DNA from 2 places in the Parapedobacter sp. genome. Region 2 is predicted to be linked to the other one. Evidence: riboswitches for the same ligand, from Rfam matches in the RefSeq annotation. Region 2 holds a riboswitch; the other holds the start of a gene.

Region 1 (3,630 bases), on a different contig from region 2:
CCAATGAAGCTCCGCCAGCCATCATTTCCATTTTCCTGGGGAGCCAGCTCAACGCCGTACTTGACGAGGTGGAGACGGCAAGGGTAGCCAAAAAGGTAAAAAACGAAGCATTGCTATGGCACGGCATTCCGAAAATACCGCAACTGACGCTCGACAACACGGACCGTAACCGGACGTCACCGTTTGCATTCACCGGCAACAAATTCGAATTCCGGGCTGTGGGATCGGCGTCGAACAGCGCCAGTCCGATGACCGTACTCAGCGCCATTGTGGCCAACCAACTCATCGATTTCAAGGCCGAGGTAGACAAGCAGATCAAAAAAGGCACGAAAAAAGACCTCGCGCTGCTCAATGTGGTCCGCAAATACATCAAAGAATCGAAAGCCATTCGATTTGAAGGCAACGGCTATAGCCAAGAATGGGAAGAGGAAGCCCACAAGCGTGGACTCTCGAACATTAAAACTACGCCGAAAGCGCTGGACGTGTACATCAACGAAAAGTCCATAGCGATGTTCGAAAAGCTGGCTATATTCAGTCACCGCGAAAGTGAAGCCCGCCATGATATCCTGCTGGAAAATTACTTCAAGAAGATCCAGATCGAGGCCCGGGTCATCGGCGAAATAGTAACCAGCATCATCGCACCGGCGGCATTCACCTACCAAAACACCCTCATAACAAATATAAAGGGCCTAAAGGACCTAGGATTGGCGGGCGATGCCTACGGATCCCAGGCCAACTTGGTGGAACGCATCTCGAACCACATCAACACCATTTTGGTCGATGCCGAAGCGATGCGGCAGGAACGTAAAAAGGCAAACGTACTCGAAGACACCCGCGAGAAAGCGATTGCATACGACGAAAAGGTGAAACCATATTTCGATAAAATCCGTTACCACCTCAACAAGCTGGAGCAGATCGTGGATGACCGCCAGTGGCCGTTACCCAAACTGCGTGAACTCCTGTTCGTTAGGTAAGTCCGCGCCCTACCGACGGTCCTTAAACGCAAACCGCACCAAGCACAATCTCCCTGCCGGGGGTGCGCTTGGTGCTTTTTCATTTACAAGCGGGCGCAGGGAGCTTTTTATCAAAAAATTTGCACAAACCGACCGCTCGGCCTATATTTGCATCCGTTGCGTGTAAACACGCACAAATCAACCCCTCTTCAAACAGGGTCTTGGTTTATAAAGAAGTGGCGAGAGACTGGCTCGATGACCCACTGGCAACCATCCGCAATCGGTGGATAAGGTGCCAATTCCTGTCCCGATCGATATGGATCGGGAGCATATAAATGATAAGACGATGAATACGCATCCAGAAACCAATATCCTTATCCGACAGACCGGCATACCCGTTGAAGGTATCACCCGGCATGCGGTTGCCATGCTGTCCCGAATGCGTCGCGGGACAACGCGGTGCACTGGCCGTTGTTGATCCCGATACCCGCACTGCCGTCGGTTGTGGTCTGTGGCAATACGGACAAGCAGCCGGGCAGGGCATAGCCGATTGCGCATAACACGTTGATCTATCATAAAAATTAAGTATATTAAATAATCGAATCATGGCTAATGAAAATCTGAAATTTGAAACACTGCAAGTCCACGCCGGGCAAGAAGCCGACCCCACCACAGGCTCGCGCGCAGTACCGATCTATCAAACCACCTCGTTCGTTTTCAACAGTGCGGAACACGGTGCAAACCTTTTTGCGCTCAAGGAATTCGGCAACATCTATACCCGGATCATGAACCCTACAACGGATGTCTTCGAGAAGCGGATGGCGGCGCTTGAGGGTGGTGTAGCCGGGCTGGCGGTCGCTTCGGGGCAGTCTGCGCAATTCATCGCATTGACCAACATCTTGGAAAGTGGCGACAATTTCGTTACCGGATCGAGTCTGTATGGCGGTACGTACAACCAGTTCAAGGTATCGTTCAAGCGGCTCGGCATTGAGGCGAGGTTCGCGAAAAACGAAACCCCCGAAAATATCGAAGCAGCTATCGACGACAAGACGAAGGCCATCTATGTGGAAACCATCGGTAACCCTAGCTTCAGCATCCCCGATTTCGACCGCATCGCAGCGATCGCCAAAAAATACGACCTCCCCCTCATCGTCGACAACACCTTCGGATGCGGCGGCTACCTGTTCAAGCCATTGGAACACGGAGCACACGTCGTGGTCGCTGCCGCGACCAAATGGATTGGCGGCCATGGTAACAGCATCGCCGGCATCATCATAGACGGTGGCAATTACAATTGGGGCAATGGTAAATTCAAGCAGTTCAGTGAACCGTCGGAAGGTTACCACGGACTCGTATTCAGCGATGTTTTCGGCGTGAATAGCCCGCTGGGCAATATCCAGTTTGCCATCAGGGCGCGGGTAGAAGGGCTGCGCGATTTCGGACCGGCCCTCTCGCCATTCAATTCGTTCCTGTTACTGCAAGGGCTGGAAACGCTTTCGCTCCGCGTGCAGCGCCACGTAGACAACACACTGGAGGTGGCCAAGTGGCTTGAGCAGCACCCGCAGGTGGAAAAGGTGAAATACCCCGGGTTGAAAAGTGACCCCAACCATGCCAGCGCACAGAAATACCTCAAAAATGGTTTCGGTGCCGTGCTGTCTTTTACGATCAAGGGGGGTGCCGAGAAAGCGGACGCATTCATCGATAATTTGAAACTGATCAGCCACTTGGCAAACGTGGGCGACACCAAAACCCTCGTTATACACCCGGCGGCAACCACACACCAGCAACTGTCCGCACAAGAGCAGAAAGAAGCCGGTGTTTTCCCGGGCGAACTACGGTTAGCCGTCGGCATCGAACATATCGACGACATCAAGGGCGATCTGCAACAAGCATTTGAGCAAGTGAAATAAAGGTTGTTTCGCCGGACGATCCGTCCGGCGAATTTTTTCCAACCCAACATTAACAAAACCATATCAACAGCAACAGCAAGCATGGATAACAAACTGACCTTGGGCATTTTCGGATTCGGCGTGGTAGGCCAAGGACTCTATGACATCATCCGCACCAAGCACCTCAACCTGGCCGTAAAGAAATTCGTCATCAAACACCCCGAAAAGGAGCGCAGCCTGCCGGCTGAACTTTTCACCACCGATGCGAACGCGGTATTGGACGATCCGGACATCAATACGGTCGTCGAACTGATAGACGATGCCGATGCGGCCTTTGATATCGTGGCCCGTGCGCTACGCGCAGGCAAGAACGTGGTATCGGCCAATAAAAAAATGATTGCTACCCATCTCAAGGAGCTGGTAGACATCCAACACCAGCATGGCACGAGCCTGCTGTATGAAGGTGCCGTATGCGGAAGCATCCCCATTATCCGGAACCTGGAGGAGTATTACGACAACGAACTGCTGCACGCTGTTTCGGGTATTTTCAATGGCTCCTCAAACTACATCCTTTCCAAGATATTCAATGAAAACCTTGCGTACGACACCGCCCTGCGGCAAGCGCAGGATCTCGGGTTCGCCGAAACGGACCCTACACTGGATGTGGGCGGGTTCGACCCGAAGTTCAAGCTGGCTATCGTCGCGTCGCACGCCTATGGGCTCTATATCTCGCCAGATGCCATCCTCAATATCGGTATCGACAAGCTCCGTGCCCCCGACATCCGCTT
Region 2 (3,630 bases):
GCTCGTCGATCTGGATGATTTTGATACCGGCTTTTTCCAATGCCTGCACCTCATCCAAAATAGCCAGGGCAATTTGATAGGTGGTTTCAGACCGTGGCTGGTCATTGCGCACGAATGACCATTGCAAAATGGTCACCGGACCCGTAAGCATCCCTTTTACGGGGCGATTGGTAAGGGTTTGTGCGTAGGCTGACCAATAAACGGTCATGTCATTCGGACGGGAAACGTCACCATAGATAACGGGGGGTTTCACACAGCGTGAACCGTATGACTGTACCCAGCCATTTTTGGTGAAGGCATAGCCCGATAGTTGTTCGCCGAAGTATTCGACCATGTCGTTGCGCTCAAATTCGCCGTGTACCAGTACGTCGATGTCGAGGTCCTCTTGCAGGCGGATGGTCCGCTCGGTTTCTTCGGCGATAAGCTTGTCGTACTCCGCTTGGCTGATGGCTCCCTTTTTGAGGTCAGCACGCCATTTGCGCACGTCTCTGGTCTGCGGGAACGAGCCGATCGTGGTGGTGGCAAAGGCAGGCAGGTTGAACTTCGCCTGTTGCTTGGTCTTACGGTCGGCAAAGGGGCTGGTCCGCTTGGCATCGTCGTCTGTAATATTCTTTACACGCGTTTTCACATCGTCGCGATGGATGAGTGCAGAGGTGCGGCGGCTTTGTTGAGCAGCTTTGTTGGCCTCGAAGCGCGAAGTAACGGCGCTGTCCGCATCGCCGGTCGCCAGCGCGGCCAGGTCGGTCACCTCGGTAAGCTTTTGCTTGGCAAAAGCGAGCCAGTTTTTAACTTCCGCCGGAAGCGATTGTTCGTTGGTTTCCAGATCGAGGTCGAACGGGACGTGCAGCAGCGAGCTGGATGGTGCAACCCATACGCGGTCGGCACCTAATGCATCAACAGCCTGTTTGATTTTTTTGAGGGACGCCTCGTAGTCGTTTTTCCAGATGTTGCGGCCATCCACCACACCGAGCGAAAGGGTAAGGCCGGCAGGTACGCTGCCCAAAAGCTCGTCGAGCTGGTTTTCACCACGTACGAGGTCGATGTGCAATGCCTGTACGGGTAGGTTCAATGCCGTTCCTGCATTCTCGCGCAGCGATTCGAAGTAAGTGGCCACAACGAGTTTGGTGCCTTTTGCGGCAGCGGCGAGGCGGCTGTAAACCGTTTGGTAAAGTGCGCGGGTTTTGTCGTCGATGTCCAATGCGAGGAAAGGCTCGTCAAACTGCACCCACTCGGCACCTGCCGCGGCGAGCTTGCCCAATATTTCTTCATAAACGGGCAGCAGGCGGTCAATAAGGTCGATCCGATCGAAGCCGGCTTCTTTTTCTTTACCCAGCAATAGGTAGGTGATGGGGCCCAGTAGCACCGGCTTGGTGGTGATGCCCAATTGCTTGGCTTCGTTAAATTCATTTACTACCTTCTCGGAAGTGAGGCTGAACTGCTGGTCCTTCACAAACTCCGGCACGATGTAGTGGTAATTGGTGTCGAACCATTTGGTCATTTCCATGGCGGTTACGTCGAGTCCACCCTGCTGGAAACCACGTGCCATGGCGAAATATAAGTCGAGGTTGTAAGAAGAGGCACCTTCAACGGTGAAGCCTGCGTAGCGGGCGGGGATGGCACCTACGGTAAGCGTGAGGTCCAGCACCTGATCATAGAACGAAAAATCGTTGGAAGGGATGAGGGCGATGCCGGCCTCCTGTTGGGTTTTCCAATTTCCTTCGCGAATGGTGCGCGCGGCCTCCAGCAACTCCTGCTGGTTAATCTTTTTTGCCCAGTAGGCTTCGTTGGCCTTTTTCAGCTCCCGAAGGGCACCGATACGCGGGTAACCCAAATTGTTGGTTTTTAACATGATATTGTATAAATAAATGAATGTACAACGCAAAAACCTCCTTCCACTGTGGAATGAGAAGTCTTTTCTGGATGCTTTGGGGAGACGGCACAAGGGTCAGTTGTGTCTGCTTATTTTTCCCTACCCCCGCTTTTTAGTGGGGGAGAGTAGAATTTAGCACCTTGTCTGTAGACAGGTTGCTAAGGCTTCACAGGGTCCATTCCCTCTGCCTTTCTCCATAAGCGGCCGCTAAGGTCGGGATAAATTATGGAAACCACAAATATTTTTACAGATGGTCTACTAACTTACTAGGAGTTTATATCCCTTGCCGTGCACGTTGACGATTTCCACGTTGGAGTCGTCGCGCAGGTACTTGCGCAATTTACTCAGGAAGACATCCATGCTGCGTCCGTTGAAGTAGTTGTCGTCGTGCCAGATTTTCAACAAAGCTTCCTCGCGCGTCAACACGTCGTTTTTCTTAATGCAGAGCAGGCGGAGCAATTCAGCTTCTTTGGTTGATAGTTTTTGCTGTTGTTCCCCATAGCTGATTTGTTGCGACACGTAGTCGAAATGGTATTTCCCGATGTCGAATTGGTCGGCATATGTTTCTTCCTGTTTCTCACGCGTCGCCCGCTTGAGCAAGGCCTGGATGCGCAACAGGAGTTCTTCCACGCGAAACGGTTTGGTAATATAATCGTCGCCCCCTAGTCCGAAGGCCTCGGTTTTGTCTTCCATCATTCCTTTGGCCGTAGCGAAGATGATGGGTATGTCTGTGTTGGTTTTGCGTATTTCTTTGCCTAGTGTGAAGCCATCCTTGCGTGGCATCATCACGTCGAGTATGCAAAGGTCGAAAGTCTCTTTATTGAATTGTCGCAGCGCTTCGTCGCCATCCTTGCAGAGCGTAACTTCGAATTTGCCCTTCAGTTCCAGGTAATCTTTCAAGATATCGCCCAGGTTGGGGTCGTCTTCAGCCAGTAGAATCTTTTGCATAATGGTGGGTCTCCCTATCGTTCGAGCGGTAATGTAATTTCAAATGTGGTGCCTTTGTCTTTTTCGCTCCGTACATGTATTTTCCCATCCAAACGCTTTACGATATCGTTGACATAGCTAAGCCCCAGGCCGAAGCCTTTTACGTCGTGGCGGTTTCCGGTTGGGATACGGTAGAATTGGTCGAAGATCTTCGACAGTTGGTCGCGGCTCATGCCGATGCCTTTATCGGCCACCGTAATGTGTATGTGCTTGCCGTTGCTTTTGGTCCTGATGATGATATCTGGATTTTCGTTACTGTATTTTATGGCATTGTCCAAGAGGTTGAACAGCACATTGGACAGGTGTAGCTCGTCGCCCGATACAACGGCCTCTGTCGCGTCGAGGTGCGTGTTTACCTTGGCTCCATGTTTAAGCAGCTGCAGCTCCATGCTATCCACCACAGCCTGTGCCAAGTCGTTGATATCTACGGGCCGGTGTTCCAGCTTTAGGTTGTCTTTCTCGAGGCGGGCAATATTGAGTACGCGCTCGATGTGGTTGCCCAAGCGTACGTTTTCATCGTAGATAATGTTGGCCAGTCGAGTGGCGCGCTGTTGGTCGGCCGCGATTTCCGCGTCTCTGAGTGATTCGCTGGCAATCATGATGGTGGCTACCGGCGTCTTGAACTCGTGCGTCATATTATTGATGAAGTCTGTCTTCATCTCCGATATTTTTTTCTGGCGGAGCATGGTGAAAATGGTGTAGGTAAAGCTTCCGACCAATACCAGCAACAGCGTCACCGACGAAAATAGCATCACGGTCATGTTTCCCATCAA

The links. Region 2 has a riboswitch for S-adenosylmethionine ahead of metE (5-methyltetrahydropteroyltriglutamate--homocysteine S-methyltransferase). Riboswitches for the same ligand answer to the same signal wherever they lie in the genome.
Region 1: it holds a riboswitch for S-adenosylmethionine, as region 2 does, so the genes downstream of both, ACO1NT_RS00650 (O-acetylhomoserine aminocarboxypropyltransferase/cysteine synthase family protein) here and metE (5-methyltetrahydropteroyltriglutamate--homocysteine S-methyltransferase) in region 2, are expected to answer to the same signal.

The regions. Positions count from the first base shown of each region.
Region 1 covers NZ_JBMQOC010000006.1:21,328-24,957, forward strand. The annotation lists gene ACO1NT_RS00640 (glutamine synthetase III family protein) at 1-974, shown strand, start outside; SAM riboswitch class I at 1,177-1,291, shown strand; gene ACO1NT_RS00645 (hypothetical protein) at 1,361-1,516, opposite strand; gene ACO1NT_RS00650 (O-acetylhomoserine aminocarboxypropyltransferase/cysteine synthase family protein) at 1,559-2,863, shown strand; gene ACO1NT_RS00655 (homoserine dehydrogenase) at 2,945-3,630, shown strand, end outside.
Region 2 covers NZ_JBMQOC010000026.1:41,936-45,565, forward strand. The annotation lists gene metE (5-methyltetrahydropteroyltriglutamate--homocysteine S-methyltransferase) at 1-1,849, opposite strand, end outside; SAM riboswitch class I at 1,957-2,073, opposite strand; gene ACO1NT_RS04445 (response regulator transcription factor) at 2,129-2,818, opposite strand; gene ACO1NT_RS04450 (ATP-binding protein) at 2,833-3,630, opposite strand, start outside.